Regions from separate parts of the Bacillus salitolerans genome, predicted to be linked through region 2. Evidence: riboswitches for the same ligand, from Rfam matches in the RefSeq annotation. Region 2 holds a riboswitch; each other region holds the start of a gene.
The links. A riboswitch is a leader RNA that binds a small molecule or an ion and turns the genes downstream of it on or off. The one in region 2 is predicted to bind cyclic di-GMP.
Positions count from the first base shown of each region.

Region 1 (5,724 bases), on a different contig from region 2:
GGGCAGAAATAATGATTCCTGTACTAGTAGACCCAAGTCTAATAAAAAATGAGGAAAAGTACTCATCATGAACTGTTGAAATCATGGCGACACCAGTTAAGGTTGCCACTAAAGTTCCATCGTGTAATTTTAGTTTATGGCAAGCGATGATGGTTGAAAGGGAGACGAAAGCATAGGAATAAGGGCTATCCCCGAATAAAAAAGTAAACAGTATGGCAAATGCAGCACCAATTGCTGAAGCAGGAAGACGAACAAACGCTTTTTTTATGGAATCTGCCACCGTAGGTTCAATGGTCACAATGGCTGTTATGACCGCAAACATAACCGGCCAATTCAGTATATGGCAAATAAAAGCCGTTACAAATACAGCAATCCCGGTTTTAACAATTCTTCCCCCAACAAATTTTACCCTTTTTGGCATGATAGACAAAATCCTTTTTTCTTTTTTATAATTATTATAGAACTAAATAAACTTGGTTAAACAGGAATATTTATCATTACACTAATTCAAGCGTACTAATGCCAAAAAGTAAATGGGTAAACTAGCCATTTGTCCAGCTCTAACTGGCGCTATGACCTCCACTTCAAAACTTTAAAAGGTTGGAAGAAGTATAAGTGGGGGATAAACACCAGTAAGAACCCGATAATAGGACACAGACGTTGCCATAACCTGTGGCAACGTCTGTGTGACCTACATCGTACAGTCCTCAACTAACAATAAGTGGAGGGTGAGGAAAAACTCTTTATGAACATATCAATAGTAACTTCCTAGAACAAATTATATAATAGCCACAAATAATGTGTTCTTTGGAGGACAAATATGGCGAAAATTAACGTTGGTTTAGTTGGATATGGATTATCAGGACAGACTTTTCATGCTCCTTTATTAACTGTTTTAAATGATTTTGAGATTGTGAAAGTTGTAAGTTCTAAAATAGATAAAGTAAAACAGGACTTAGGAGAAATCGAGGTGGTCAGCAGGTTAGAAGATATACTTGCGGATTCGCAAATTCATTTAATCGTGATAACAACACCAAGTGGTCTTCATTATGAAATGGCTAAGCAAAGCTTGCTCGCTGGAAAACATGTCATTTTGGAAAAGCCAATGGTGGTGAGGGTGTCAGAAGGTGAAGAACTAATAAAAATTGCAAACGAACGAAACCTCCTATTAAGCGTGTATCATAATCGCAGGTGGGATAATGATTATGTAACAATCAAGAATTTAATAAATGAAGGGGTCCTCGGGGAAATCAATACATATCAAGCCCATTTCGATCGTTATAGACCAGTTGTTCGTGATCGATGGAAAGAAAACGAAGGTCCAGGTTCAGGTTCATTGTATGATTTAGGCTCTCATTTAATTGATCAGGCTTTACACTTATTTGGTGAACCCCATTTTGTGTGGGCAGATGTGTTTGGTCAACGTACGCATGCAAAAACAGATGATTATTTTCATATTGTGTTAGGCTATCGCGATAACCTTCGAGTCATTTTACATTCGGGAGCTGTCGTTTTGAATGCTGGTCCAAGGTTCCAGGTTCATGGAAGTAGAGGAAGCTTTATTAAATACGGAATTGATGGACAAGAAGATGCATTGAAGGCGGGTTTGAAACCTATTGATTCAACATGGGGAGCGGATAACCCTGAATTTTATGGTAAGCTTGTGATTGTCAAGGAGGAACAAGAAGAACACACCGTTGTTCCAACTTTAAAAGGCTCATATTTAACGTATTATAAAGACATTGCTCGTAGTCTCTTGCAAGGCGTAAAATTGCCTGTTACGGCTGAGGACGGGCTAACTGTTATTAAGATTATTGATGCTGCCCTAAAAAGTAGTATTGAAAAAAGTGTCGTATACATGGACTAATTAAAGTCGTAAGTGTGCCCTATTCATAAAAAAGACAGATGTCAAACTTATGATGACCTCTGTCTTTTTTAATAAAATGATTTATATTGAACCAATACTTTTTAAAATAACTTTGGCATCTTTATTAAGAAGAGTCCATATTCCTTTTTTCATTAGTAATTGTTCTTTATTTTTTATTGTATTTCTAATGGACTTCACATCAAATTTACTAGCAAAGCTATTAATGGCACTAATAGTTACCATTTCTGTTCTTGTTATCGTATCTGAGTTAGTACCCCTCTGATTATTGATAAAATCAAGTAACTCTCTTGCATCTTGAGATAGAAACCTCTTATTCGCATTAACTATATTAATATTTAATTCTATATTCTGCCTTGCCTTAACTAAATCCACTCTTTCTACTAATTGATTAATAGTTGTAATTACTTCTTTGAAGTTCATTCTCGATCTTTCCTCTCCCTAATAATCTGTTAAAATACGTACTAAAGGGAGTGGATTGCAACTGGCTGGCATTCCCCGCAGGATTAGCCCCTTTAGTTTTGCGTCCTACTTTTTCAAGTAGTTTGCCAATGGATATGTCTTATTACATTATACAAGGATAATTCGGTATAGAACTGAGGCAATAGTTTTGTTTTAAACGATGAAATAGAGCATGAAAAATAGGCGAAATGTTGGACAGTTTGAAGTTTTATGTAGTTTTATGTACCTACTAGAGACATCATACTATTGACAGAAATCATGTAATTTTCAAAAAGAATTCGTATGAAAACAGGAATCCTCTATCATATGACTAAATATAAATAGTGTAATCAAAATTGTTGAAAGGAGTGATTCCATGAACACAACAGAAACGAATAAAGATTTTAAGAAAGAGGTAGTAGAGGAATTAGCAGAGCGTTTACAAAGTGATTATATATTTCCGGATAAAGCAAAGGAAACGGCTGAGTTAATCCTAGGTAAGCTTTCAAATGGAGAGTATGAGGGGGTAGAAGATCCGTTTGTTTTTTCAAACGTATTAACGGAGGATTTACAGAAAATCACGAGAGATCGCCACTTAAAAGTCATGTATTCTACTGAATCTAAATCAATAGAAAAAGAAAAAATTGAAGAGGAGATGCTAGAAGAATATCGTAGAAAGACAAAGTCTATCAATTATGGTTTTTACAAGGTGGAAAGACTAAACGGAAATATCGGCTATATTGATTTACGGAATTTTGTTGATACACAGTTAGGCGGAGAAACTGCAGTTCATGCTATGAATTTTATCGCCAATACAGATGCACTTATTTTTGATTTGCGTAAAAATGGTGGAGGTAGTCCAGCCATGATTGCGCTGATTACGAGCTACCTATTTGAAGAGGTTACTCACTTGAATAATTTTTATTATCGTCCAGAAGGACAAACAAGACAATCTTGGACACTCCCATACACCCCTGGCCAACGTTATCTAAATAAGCCAGTTTATATCTTAACGAGTCATTATACCTTTTCAGCAGCTGAAGAATTCACCTATAATCTTAAAAACTTAAATAGGGCAACCGTCATAGGTGAAGTAACCGGTGGTGGGGCACATCCAGGTAGAGTTCAACAGATTACAGAACACTTTAGGGTCTTTATTCCTACTGGAAGAGCGGTGAATCCCATTACAAACACAAATTGGGAAGGTACGGGAGTGGAGCCTGATATTAAGGTGAGTAAGGAACTAGCATTTGATCGTGCTTATAATGAGGCATTAAAGTATGTGAAAGAAAAATACAAAGACAAGCAAGAGTATCAGTTTTTAATGGAAGAAATTGAGGAAGGCTTGACGAAGTAGTCTCAAAAACTGCGCGCTACCGGTATATTTGATGGCCGAAGGATAGATTCCTCGGCCTATTTTTATTTATAAATATAGCCTATATTATGTGCTTGAATCAAGAACTGACCCTTTCTTTCATACTAAAATTTCGGTATCATAATATTTAGAGAACCGAAATAAACGATGGAATGAAAGAAGTGGCTAGCATGACAAACCAGGAAATAGCTAAAAGAAATTTATATATTATGTGGTTTGCGAATTTCTTTGTAGCTGGAAGTATGACCATGGTGTTACCTTTTTTATCTTTATACATTGAATCATTTGGAGATTTCTCTTCCTCCTATGTACAGCACTGGTCTGGATGGACATTTGGGATTACGTTTGTAACAGCGTTTCTTTTTTCACCGATTTGGGGAAGGATTGGGGATCAATACGGGCGAAAAAACATCCTTATTTTCACGTCTGCACTATTAGGGATCTCCATCTTTTTAATGGGATTTGTGAGTAATGTGGCAGAACTCTTTTTCTTACGTCTCTTTATGGGGATTTGTACGGGATTTATCTCATTGTCTCAAGCGTTCATTTCGACCCAAACCCCTAAAGAGATTGCGGGGCGTGTTATGGGAACACTACAAACAGGTAGCATTACAGGATCTTTGTTTGGACCAATCATTGGCGGTGTTTTAGCAGACTCGTTTGGTTTTGCAAACACCTTTAAATTTGTGTCCATTTTTATTTTTATTTCTGTTATTTTAGTTACCCTTACAAAGGAGTACAAAATTGGTAGTAAAAAAGAAACGAATATGCGTTATACAAGGAAGCAAGTACTATCACATATGGGGCAAAACCCCATTTTATTGACCGTGCTATTTATCTCCATCATCATTCAAGTGGCCCATTTTAGTATTCAGCCGATTTTATCGTTATATGTAAGTGAGCTGCATGGACCAGAAAACATTGCGTTCTTTTCTGGAATTGTATTCTCAGTAGCAGGACTTGGTAATTTAATGATGGCTAGAAGATGGGGGAAACTTGGGGATAACATCGGCTATATAAAGGTGTTAATCATTCTTCTCATCATGGCAGGAATTGTCTATTTACCAGGGGCATTTGTCACAAATATATGGCAGCTAGCGGTGATTAGGTTTGTATTAGGAATGGCAATTGGTGGAATTATTCCTGTTCGAATTGCCTATATTCGCCAGGAGGCACCCATATCGATGCAAGGTGAGGTTCTTGGATATAACACGAGCCTTCGCTTTCTAGGAAACATTGTAGGTCCATTTATGGGAGGAATGATTGCTGCATACTCTGGCTTCTCAGCCGTATTCTTTATAACAAGTACCCTCCTAATCATAAGCGGAATAGTATTGTTTATTGCCATGAAACGCTATCAAGAAGATCACCATAAAGCCGTTGAACAGGTGGAATAAGGTGACAGTCACCACCCGAATTTTCTTGTTTCACAGGAATGTTCCACACAGTACCAGGTACTACCGGTAGTTCTTGTTTCATAGGCATGTTCCACACAGTATCAGGAACCGACCGGTAGTTCTTGTTTCACACTGTACCACCTACCGCCCGTTTTCTCTTGTTTAACAGAACTATAAAAAACCGATGTTTGCTAATAGGAAAACATCGGTTTTTCATACTTTTATTATTCCACATATGGGTCAGCGATGGCTGGGATATATATAGCCTGGCCCTCTTTATTTTTGAAAACATAGTAGGGCTGTAGGACTTGTCGTGGTTCAGTTGGTTGTTGCTCGTGATATGCTACTTCCACTTCAGTGATCGTAAACCGGTCGTTATTATTATTCCATTCGGGTGCAAAGTTGTTAATATAAGGGTGTATTCCTTTTCCGTCTCTCAGATTTTTCCATGCTTCCTCTGGTGAACGTGTTGGATAGAGGCTTTCTTCTATAATAGGTCTTCTTCTTCCGGCAAGCCCTAGTGCACTGCCTTCTTTGTCAAACCAGACTATAAGTGGTTTATCAACATATACTTTATACCCATTAATGGAACGATAAAAAATAGTAGTCCACCCTCCATTCGCAGA
Region 1 is NZ_JBHUEM010000014.1:92,919-98,642, reverse strand. It holds gene ACFSCX_RS10615 (aromatic acid exporter family protein) at 1-421, opposite strand, end outside; gene ACFSCX_RS10610 (oxidoreductase) at 821-1,867, shown strand; gene ACFSCX_RS10605 (hypothetical protein) at 1,949-2,308, opposite strand; cyclic di-GMP riboswitch class I at 2,362-2,445, opposite strand; gene ACFSCX_RS10600 (S41 family peptidase) at 2,703-3,683, shown strand; gene ACFSCX_RS10595 (MFS transporter) at 3,872-5,098, shown strand; gene ACFSCX_RS10590 (hypothetical protein) at 5,323-5,724, opposite strand, start outside.
Region 1: another riboswitch for cyclic di-GMP. It lies ahead of ACFSCX_RS10605 (hypothetical protein); the one in region 2 lies ahead of ACFSCX_RS09230 (diguanylate cyclase).

Region 2 (5,724 bases):
ATACTCCAGGTTGAAAGAATAATTTTCAGCTCAATTCGATACTTTACCGGGATACCAGCATCTAAACTTAGCTGTTCAATTTTCCCCTCTACCTCCTCAAATACTACGTAGTTTTTCGTATTCGAACAAGAAAATCCTAGTCGTATAAGGGCTTTAATCGAATCGAATTGCTCATGTAACTGTTTATAAATCTCAATGGCTTTCATCAATTGGCCTGATCTCTCGAAGCTATACCCCATTAAAAGAAGCATTGCCTTGGGTGGCATGCCATCCAGATACTGTTCATATATATGAACAGATTTTTCAATCATTTCTACAGCCTTTATATAGAGACTAGCTCGAAAGCTTCTTCTTGCCTCGATTAAATAAAAGAGCGCTGCTTTTCTCCAATTTCCATTTTGACTATAATGATACGCAACCATCGAGTAGTGTCTTCCATCTATTAACTGCATGGCAAGCTCGTGATGAATGGAGTCTTTTTTCGTTTCATCAATCGTACTTTCTACAAACTCCCTAATCGTTAGTGATGGAAATTCATAATTCGTCATTAATCTCAACAACAAGCCTTGTTTTTGAATAGATTCTATCGCTTGTAACACCTTTTCACTAGACTCAACACCCGCCACCTTGGCAATCATCGATAAAAAGCTGTGATGATTCACGATAGGTATTTGAACAAGAGATAAAACCTGATAGATTCGTTTCTCCTCTTCTAATAACAACTGTATTTTATGATTGATCATCAGTTCATCAGATGGTGGTAAGGATAAAGCACGGATGTTCTTATCCACTAAATGCCAGCTGTAATGCTGAATATACAGCTGCTTTGTATCAGCTAAATAATGAACAAGCTCTATTGTCTTTGTCAAATTCTTATTGGAATAGTGGTACAGCCGTTCTATTAATTTTTCTTGTAAGAAGCTTGCCTTTCCAAAAATAGATAATAAAAAATGAGCATACTCACGTAACGGTAAAGGTTGAAGGTCTATCCCTTCTTCATAAAGCTCACCTAGTTCATGAGCCTCACCAATCCCAATTACACCTAACACAATTTCTTCTAACGATAATAATCGTTTTAATATCGAGAGTGAAAAAGGATCCATCCTTTCAGCTGAGTAAATACCAAACACGATTCTCGTTTCAGATATTGTTAGAAAGTCAATAAAGAAATCAACAAGAAACTGTTCTGTCTGGAGTAAAGAGAAGGCTGGTGAATCCTGTGACTCTAACTGATGCTTATAAACAGTTTTCAGTTTAGGAAATACTTCTGCTAAACCAGGTAAATGATTTAATATAGGATGAAGAATCGGCCGTGCAATCGATATTTTAATTATTTTTGTCACAAGCTGCTCAATGACTGAATATGGAGTGTCATCTGCTCTTGAAACATAATAATCAATTTGCCCTGAAAAGTCTTCGGTAATTTCAAAAAATAGGCGCTTGCGCCCGCTTCCCGTTGGGCCACTGATCAGAATACTTTGTGACCTTCCTTCAATAATCGAACGGTTTAGTTTTGAAAGAATCTGTAACTCTTCTTTTCTTCCAATAAATTCAGGCGAGTATAAATAGTGGGAGCCATACAAGCATGTATCTGAGTTTCTTTCTTGATGATCCTTCCCTTGAATTCTTTGAAGTTCATTTATTATTTGTCCTACCCATTGCAGCCTACTAACTGGACGTTTATGAATCATCTGTAGAACTAATTTCTTTAAATGAAAAGGTAGATCCATTTGTTCAATCGTTACATTATTCTGCTTTGTCACCATGTTATTTGGATTTGTGCCAGTTAGTATTTCATAAAACAAAATCCCCAGATTATAAATATCTGTACGCATATCAAATTTATTTAAATGGTACAGCTCTGGAGCGAAATAAGGATAATGAGGTCTTTGCATTCCGTGAAGTAGTTCATATGGTGATTGTGTATAAAGCGGCATAAATCTAACTTCATTTCCTTCAGTTATCCATACGTAACTAGGTACAATCGCTCCTTGTATTACACTTTCATGATGCAAAACCTCTAATTGAATGGCTATTTTCTCAAGGATTCTAATCGTATCCTTAAACGTCTTCCCTTTCATATATTCGTGCAAAGTGACCAAATTTTGGTGATTCTCATACTCCACTATCACTTCGCCCTGTTGACAATAAACCTTTCGAATTGGCAGAAAAGACGAATGGCTCTGAGCAAGAGATTTTAACCTGAGTTTAATATGTTCTTCGCCAATAAAGGTAGTCATCGTACTCGGTATCACATGAAGCAAAAGTGGGGTATGCTGCCTATCAAAAGCTGTGTATGTTTTACCTAAACCATCGTCGTGTTCTACTTCCTTAAGTAGTTTGTATTCACTTGAATCTACTATTCTCACCACTTCACATCACAGTCCTATCATAAGATTTATAGATTACAATCCAAATCAATTATCACAAAACTATGCTAGTCCCTTGTTTCTTGGCAGCATGAGACTACTTAATTTTTTATGTACAGAATTTATTGAAGTTTATCATTTGATTTTTTGAAGAAGAAAAAAAACACCCTAAAAAAGGGTATTTGCTGAACTAGATTGCAACTGGCTGGCTTATCTAATGATTTAGCCCCTTTAGTTTTGCGTCCCATCCTTTAGAATGGTTTGCCTCTATATCGAGTTTTCGGACATTTCTAACGTTTTTTTCATTATATACTATCTCCGTAAAAAGCACTAGGATAAAACGACTAAATATTAACAATTTTAGTGTTTTATCCTAGTTATGGGACTGTCTATTTTAATTTTGATCGTAAGAATGCATCGATAAATGGATCTAAATCTCCATCCATCACACTCTGGGTATTTCCAACTTCATAATTGGTGCGATGATCCTTAACTAGCGAGTATGGGTGGAAAACGTATGAACGAATTTGACTTCCCCAACCAATGTCCTTTTGTTCGCCACGGATTTCATCCAACTCAGCTTGTTGTTCTTCAATCTTCTTCTGATAAAGCTTTGCTTGCAGCATTTTCATCGCGCGTTCGCGGTTTTTAATTTGTGAGCGCTCCGTTTGACACGTCACCACTGTGTTTGTTGGAAGATGCGTAATACGAACGGCAGAATCGGTCGTATTAATGTGCTGTCCACCAGCTCCACTTGCACGGTACGTATCAACCTTTAAATCTTCCGTGCGGATTTCAATATCAATTTCATCATTAAATTCTGGCAATACATCACAAGATACAAAGGATGTATGACGGCGTCCAGATGAATCAAATGGAGAGATACGAACTAAACGGTGTACACCTTTTTCTGCCTTTAAATATCCATAAGCATTGTGACCTTTTATAAGTAACGAAACACTTTTTACCCCAGCTTCATCTCCAGGTAAATAGTCAAGCGTCTCTACTTTAAACCCTTTGCGTTCTGCCCAGCGCGTGTACATTCGTAGGAGCATTGATCCCCAGTCTTGTGATTCTGTACCACCAGCCCCTGGATGTAATTCAAGAATCGCATTGTTTTTATCATATGGTTCGCTCAACAATAGCTGAAGCTCAAATTCATTGAATTCCTTTGTTAAAGATTTAACCTCTTGAATCAGCTCTTTAAGAAGATCATCATCATTTTCTTCCTTCAACAGCTCGTATGTCATATCTAAATTTTCATATGCATCATTTAAATCATTAAATTGATTCACAAGATCTTTTAACCCATTTGCCTCGTTGATGACGGTTTGAGCGGCTTGTTGGTTATCCCAAAAGTTTGGTTCAACCATTCGTTCGTCAAGCTCACGAATACGTGCCACTTTCTCTTCTAAGTCAAAGAGACCCCCTAAAGTCAGCTAAACGCTTTTCCATTTTTTCAAGTTCATGTCTGATTTCTACTAATTCCATTGTGTTCACCTCATAGAACCTTTTCTATATATTTCGTGAAGAAAGCCTATGCCATACGACATAAGCTTACTTTCCATCCTTATAATATGTTAGCTTCCGCAGCATTGCTTATACTTTTTACCACTTCCGCAAATACACGGATCATTTCTCCCGACTGTAACACTTTTCACAACCGGCTTACGTTTTGGCTTTTGACCATCAGCATTTGGAATGACGGCTTGCCCTTTAGCCACTTCTTGTCGCTCAAGGTTATTGCGAATTTGTGCCTTCATAATATACCTGGAGGTCTCTTCCTCAATCGATTCAACCATACTTTCAAACATCGCAAATCCTTCCATCTGGTATTCACGAAGTGGATCAATTTGTCCATAAGCACGTAAATGAATTCCTTGGCGAAGCTGTTCCATCGCATCAATATGATCCATCCATTTACTATCAACAGCTCGGAGTACAATAACTTTCTCAAATTCACGCATTTGCTCAGGCAAGAGCTGCTTTTCCTTTTCATCATAACGAGCCCTTACTTTATCGTAAATAAACTCCGTGATTCCTTCAGGCTCTTTTCCAGACAATTCCTTTTCGGAAAGATCGCCCTCATTAAGAAGATTTGCCTCCACATAGTCAACGATCGCCTTTACATTCCACTCTTCTGGCTCTTCGTTAGTTGAGCAGTGTGCAGCCACATTTCGCTCAATCGTACCTTTAATCATGGACTCAATTACTTCACGCAAGTTTTCAGAAGATAATACATCATAACGCTGCGCATAAATGACTTCACGCTGCTGACGCAGGACATCATCGTATTGAAGTAATTGCTTACGTGCATCGAAGTTATTTCCTTCAACTCGCTTTTGAGCAGATTCAACGGCACGAGATACAATTTTACTTTCAATCGGTTGTGAGTCATCCATACCAAGACGATCCATCATTGCTTTCATGTTATCAGAACCGAATCTGCGCATTAACTCATCTTCCATCGACAGATAGAATTGAGTTACCCCTGGGTCACCTTGACGACCAGAACGTCCACGAAGCTGGTTATCAATTCGACGACTCTCATGACGCTCTGTTCCAAGAACAGCAAGTCCGCCAACTTCCTTGACGCCTTCACCTAATTTAATATCGGTACCACGACCTGCCATATTCGTTGCAATCGTTACGGCACCTAGTTGGCCAGCATTGGCGATAATTTCAGCTTCACGTTCATGATTCTTCGCATTTAAGACATTATGTTTTATGCCTTTTTTCGTTAAATATTTGGAAATGAGCTCAGATGTCTCAACCGCAACCGTACCAACTAGGATCGGTTGTCCTTTTGCATGCATTTCTGCAATTTGTTCACAAACAGCACGGAACTTTCCATCAATCGTTTTGAAAATTAAATCCGGCTTGTCATCACGTGCAATCGGTTTATTGGTAGGAATCGCCACAACATACATATTGTAGATGTTACGGAATTCCTCTTCCTCTGTTTTCGCTGTACCCGTCATACCGGATAGCTTCTCATACATACGGAAGTAGTTCTGGAACGTAATCGTTGCAAGGGTCATACTTTCGTTTTGAATCTCAAGCCCTTCCTTCGCCTCGATTGCTTGGTGAAGACCATCACTGTATCGACGCCCCTTCATAAGACGACCTGTAAAGGAGTCAACGATGACAACCTCACCATCTTGAACCACATAATCTGTATCGCGAAGCATACTAACATTCGCCTTCAATGCTTGGTTAATATGGTGAATCACATTTACGTTTGCAATATCAAAGAGGTTTTCTAAGCCAAAAGCCTTCTCAGCCTTTGAAATACCTTCCTCTGTTAGTTGTACAGCCTTTGTTTTGACATCGTACGTATAATCCTCTTCTTCCT
Region 2 is NZ_JBHUEM010000011.1:42,570-48,293, forward strand. It holds gene ACFSCX_RS09230 (diguanylate cyclase) at 1-2,369, opposite strand, end outside; cyclic di-GMP riboswitch class I at 2,563-2,645, opposite strand; one part of gene prfB (peptide chain release factor 2) at 2,759-3,787, opposite strand; one part of gene prfB (peptide chain release factor 2) at 3,789-3,860, opposite strand; gene secA (preprotein translocase subunit SecA) at 3,950-5,724, opposite strand, start outside.

Region 3 (5,724 bases), on a different contig from region 2:
AATGAAGGTATAAACGTTAAAGTAAGTGATAAGGCCGTAAGAATTGATAGTAACCTTTTCATAAATGTTCTCCTCTCATTTGTAAGATCTAGCTGTATATATGTCTATCATAATCTCGAGGAATGATTATGCCTATATGCTTTTAATTACCAATGTTGCCATAAAAATGGCCACGAGGATGTAAACATACACTAATCGAAGAAATTCTCATTGTTTCATATAAAGAGATACTATTAATTAATGTAAACAGTTCCTGTGACAAATGATTATTTACCAGCGAAATCCTCATTTGGAAATGGAATCTATCTATTCAATAATCTCTAAACCTCGTATGATTACGTTGTTGATGAAATTCAAATTCACCTTCTAAGTGAATGCGAGCCAAATCAGCAAATATGATTATTTGTTGTCTAGTCGTTCGTGTTTTGATCTCATATACTTTAGGAGGAATTCATAGATGAAAAAATCTCTATTTAAAAAGTTTATTGTTACTACAATGGCTTTTGGTATTGTTGCAACTGCATTTAGCACGCATTCATTTGCTTCTACAACTTCAACCGTTCAAGGCGGGACTTTATCTGGAGGATCCATGACATTTACTGGTTTACCAGCAACATTAAATGGTACTCTAGTGAAATCTACTGCAAATTGGGCTATTGGTGATATCACGGATGCAAGAGGTACGGGTGAGGGGTGGAACCTTTCACTAACATTAACTCAATTCAAAGAAGTTGATGGTAATGGAGCTTATGTTATTGGCGGAAAATCTCTTGCTACGAATTCATTAAAAGTAGTCGGAGTACCTACAATTAATAAGAAAGACTCGACTTCATCTGACATTACAACCATCACTCCCGTTGCTTCAGGAACAGCACTAGATAATGGAAGTACGGTTAAAGTTTTATCCGCGTCACTAAATGGTGGTATGGGTTCCTACACAATTGGTAACCTAGGTGTAGAATTGACTATTCCTGCTAATGCCTATGCAAAAACATACAAAACAGATGCAACTGTAACTATAAATACAGCTCCTTAATAAATGATTATTTTTTTAAAAGTCCTCCAATACTAAGGGGGACTTTTTAATTTTTAGGAGTGGTTGTTAATGAAACACCTGTTATTATGCTTGATCTTACTAGCCTTTATGTTTATATCTTACCCAATTATTTCAGTATATGCAGAGGAAAATAATTTTGAATTCCGTGTGGAACCAATCTTTCCAGATTCACAAATTGGTAATAAAGGATATTACCATTTCAAAGGAACACCTCATGATACTGTTACGTTACAAGCACGTATTATCAATGACAGTGAACAGAATTTGAATGTTATCATTCGAAGTTTGAATGCTTATAGTGGAAATCAAGGGATCTTATACCAAACAGAGCCTGTTTTAAAAGGAACGGAAATTATCAATGAAAGCTTTCAATTTCAAAAAATAGCCACTACCCCAACTGAAGTAACACTTGAACCTTTGCAGTCTGAGCTCGTTGAATTTACACTAAATATTCCAAATATTAATGGTACGTTACTTGGTAGTGTAGAGTTTAGAGTCTTTAAAGGCACAAAAGAATTGACACAGAAAGAAGAAAACTCACAACTACTGATTGACCAATACAAAGCAATTAACATTGGTGTTCAGATTGATGTAACAGATTATAACGAGACACCTTCAATGGAATTAGACAAACCATTCTTTTCTCCCGAGCAAATTGCGATTATGGTTCCAATGGAAAATAGCTATCCGGTCATTGTTCCAAATATATCGGGAACCTACAAGATCACCAAGAATGAAGATACAACGTTCTCCATGACAGGAGAAATTCCTTCATTTAAAATGGCGCCTATGACGACTTTTCATTATCCGATTAGATGGTCAGAAGGAACATTAGAACCAGGAACATACGATGTTAGTTTATCACTGGATGTGAATGGAAGTACCCAATCTTACGAACAAACCATATCGATTGAAAATAATGAAGTGCAGAAGACACAAGAAAAAATGGAAGAACGGGGAGAAGTCGCAATTGCCCCTAAGACATTTCCATGGACAACCATAATGATTGTTCTATTTATCATTGTTTTGATCTTAATATGGATGATAAAAAAACCAAAATCCAAAAGAAAAGATCGAAAGTATCCAGGACAAAATCCAAATGATTCATACTAAGCTTCATCATTTGTAGGAAGCCGCCGTCCTAAAAAAGGATTTTACTTTGAATGGAAAAAAATATGCATATTCTTTTTAGAAAAGATACTGTATATTCTTACTAATATGAAGAATGAAATATCGTCGTTTCTTCATTTGAAAAAGGCAAACCTATTGAAAGATAGAGACGCAAAGGTACAGACCTACGGTTTATACTAGGGTGGCTGATCTGCTGAAGAATTGAGATACTTTACTTATTTTTAAGTAGAATTCGAAATTCTTCCGATTCAAATAACTTGTGTTGGAGGGATTTTTTATGATGTTTAATAAGAATATTCAGAATGTGCTTGCAACAAGTATAGTTACATCAGTTTTTGCTTTTTCAATTGGAATTGGACAAGCCTATGCAGATAATCATGAACAGTCCACGGATTCACAAGTGGAAGAGACGGTTCAACAAGACCAACCAGTCGAAACTGTTGATTCAACAACTGAAAGTTCAGAGCCTACTACTGAGGATGAAGTAGTAGAAGAAGGTACTTCAGCAGAAGAGACGCCAGATGAGATAGCTGCTGAAGCAGACTTGCCCTCTTTGTTACCAGGTGATTTCTTTTACTTTTTTAAAATATTACGTGAAAATGTACAGCTGTCTTTAACCTTTGATTCGGTGAAAGAGGCTGAACTACTTTCAACATTTGCTGAAGAAAGAATCAAAGAAGCTGAAGTATTAATTGCAGGCGGTCAAGTGGAACTAGCACAAGACATTCTTCAAAAGGCAATTGAGCAACAAGAATTGGCACTTGCTACTTACGAACAATTGCAACCAGCGGAAACACCTTTATCGGAAGGCGATGAAGGTCAAGTTGCAACAGAAGCTCCAGTAGACCCTATACGTGCTGAACTTGAAGCAAAAATGGCAGCTAACCTTGTTGCCTTAACAACTGCTCTAGAAAAAGTGGAAAATCCACAAGCAAAAGAGGCTCTCGTAAAGAATATATTAAAAGCACAAGAGAAGCTGGAGAAGAAGATCAACAAGACCCTAGCAAAGCTTAATGAGAAGGAACTTGCAATTGAACAAAAGCGTGCTGATCTTGAAGCAGAACTAGATGATGGCGAAATGAATGAACAGGATTATAATGAAGAACTTGCTGAATTGAACGCAGAATTAGCGAAAGAGAAGAAAGAGCTTCTTACTGAGATGAATGAAGATACCAATAAAGCAGGTAAAGTAGCTCTTGAAAAAGGTAAAGAGAAGGAAGATCGTGGGAAGGAAGATCCAAAGCAATTAACAGACGAGAAACAAAGTAAGTCTGTAAAAAAAGATGAAAACCAAAAAGCTGATGAGCAAAAACGTGAAGAGGTAAAGAAACAAGAAGAAAAGCAACGGGAAGAATCACAAAAACGTGCTGAACAGGGACGTGAAGCTACGAAGAAGCAAGAAGAGGCAAAAGAGGCTGATGAGAAGCAGAATGAATCAGTGAAGAAAGATGAAAAAGAGAAGCAAAAAGCTGACGAACAAAAGCGTAATGAAGTAAAGAAAAATGAAGAAAAACAACGTGAAGATTCTCAAAATCGAGCTGAACCTGAAAATAAGAAGAAGCAAGATGAGAAAGCAACGAAGGCTGAAGCAAAACCATCTGAGACTGTAAGTAATGAGGAAGAAGGTAATCAACAAGCCGACGAGCGCAAGCATGAAGAATCAAATAAACAAGATGAGAAGAGAAAAGGAAAAGAAAACAAATAGCAGTAAAAAGAGTGGGGCTAGTCCTACTCTTTTTTTGATTATGAAGAAGGTAGAAAAGTTTTCAGCAAGAGAATGGGCTAGCGACTTGGAATTGTATTATACATATAATGTGTAGTACACATATACTATTGGTTTACTTCTTACTCACTTCTTTGCATCGCTTCCAGAAGTTCATCACCATTTAGATCTCGAATTCGTGCTATTTTCCCTTCATCATTTACGTTAATACGCCCTTTCACCTCTGCTGTCTCTCTTTTTGTTTTCCCATCTTGTTGATAGTGAACCTGAACAACAAAATCATAGGCATGATCACTTTCTGAATGAATTTGGATATCGTTCACTGTCATTTCGTATTCACCTACATGCGCAACATGCAGCCACGTTAATGCATAAGAATTGATAAAATTGGGGTAATTCGTCTCTATTACATACGGTTTATAATACTTGGAGTAATAGTCAAATAGCCGCTCGTTCATCTGCCCTGTAGTATGTAATTCTGTTAAAATATCATGTAATTCTTCACTTGGACCAGTAAACTCATGTGTTAAAAAGGATTGGATCATATCAATCGTGGGATCCTTCTTTTTGACGGATTCACGTTCTTGTTGAGAAATATAAAATAGTAAAAATGCAAAAGCTCCTAAAACTATTAGAATCTTAATTAGCTTTTTGGGTGGTCTCATTTTGTATTTCCCTCCATTCAAATCCGATATACTAATGTATATGTTTACACTATATACATAGTTTCAAGTATGGCATAGAATTTGGTGTGACAAAATTTACCAGAAACTCAATTTGAAAAGGGTATAGTTACTTTTACTATTTATGGTAGTCTATAAACAAAGGGGTGTGCCTCATGAAAAGAATATTCATATTATTGTGTGGACTATTTTTAGTTGCAGTTACAGTTGCAGGCTGTTCAAATGTAGCGAAAACATCGGATAAAACAGAAAATACAGGATTCCAAATGGCATCATCAACCGTCTCTATTGGTGCAGTCGAAGAAACCAAAACCGATATACAGAAACTAAGCTATGAATTTGTTATGACGAATGATAAACATAAAGCTATTCAGGAAAATTCGGTTGAAATCATGCAAACAGATTGGTTAAAAGATCTAATAATTGACCAGCAAATAACCGAGATAACGATCCATATGGATGATCTGGTGATTAAAGGGTATATTATTTTTGACACGAAGGGATTAACAAAAGAAGAGATTGTAAGTAACGAACCGTTTTTAGAAGGTGTTAAGTTCAGTACCGTAGACGGAGCTGAGCACGTGATTAACCATCATGATTAAAAAATCATCATCTGTTAGATGGTGATTTTGTTTTTTTAGACAAATTTTTGAGTTACCAGTGAAAAAGAAGTAATTCCTTGTTCAGGTTCCAGCTACAAGTTTATATAAAGTCTAATTTTAGCCTCCATTTTAATCTTGCTTCTACTAATAGTCTCCATTTTTCGTCGTCCTAGTATTTCGAATTTTTATTTTTTCATTCATAATGAGGTTAAGAGACAAGGAATCCTTAAAAGAAAGTGTGGTAGAAATCGTGAATCCATTTTTACGCGAAAAGATCGAGGTAATGGTAGGTCCAATTCAAAATATCACTGTACTAGCTGAGCAGGGCTGGACCTCTGAAGTTTGTCAAATTGAAACTGAAGCTGGTATTTATTTAATGAAAAGTTCTTATAAGGAAAAATACCGTGAGTGGTTAAAGCAAGAAGCAAACGTGTTAGAAAAGCTTCATAACCAAAATCAAATTCCCGTCCCTGCTTATTATGGGTTTATTGAGGAACAAGATGGTGCACATTTGATCATGTCATTTGA
Region 3 is NZ_JBHUEM010000055.1:191,794-197,517, forward strand. It holds gene ACFSCX_RS24290 (S8 family serine peptidase) at 1-62, opposite strand, end outside; gene ACFSCX_RS24295 (WxL domain-containing protein) at 458-1,036, shown strand; gene ACFSCX_RS24300 (WxL protein host-binding domain-containing protein) at 1,106-2,170, shown strand; cyclic di-GMP riboswitch class I at 2,304-2,386, shown strand; gene ACFSCX_RS24305 (DUF5667 domain-containing protein) at 2,466-3,893, shown strand; gene ACFSCX_RS24310 (hypothetical protein) at 4,034-4,576, opposite strand; gene ACFSCX_RS24315 (hypothetical protein) at 4,750-5,196, shown strand; gene ACFSCX_RS24320 (phosphotransferase) at 5,447-5,724, shown strand, end outside.
Region 3: another riboswitch for cyclic di-GMP. It lies ahead of ACFSCX_RS24305 (DUF5667 domain-containing protein); the one in region 2 lies ahead of ACFSCX_RS09230 (diguanylate cyclase).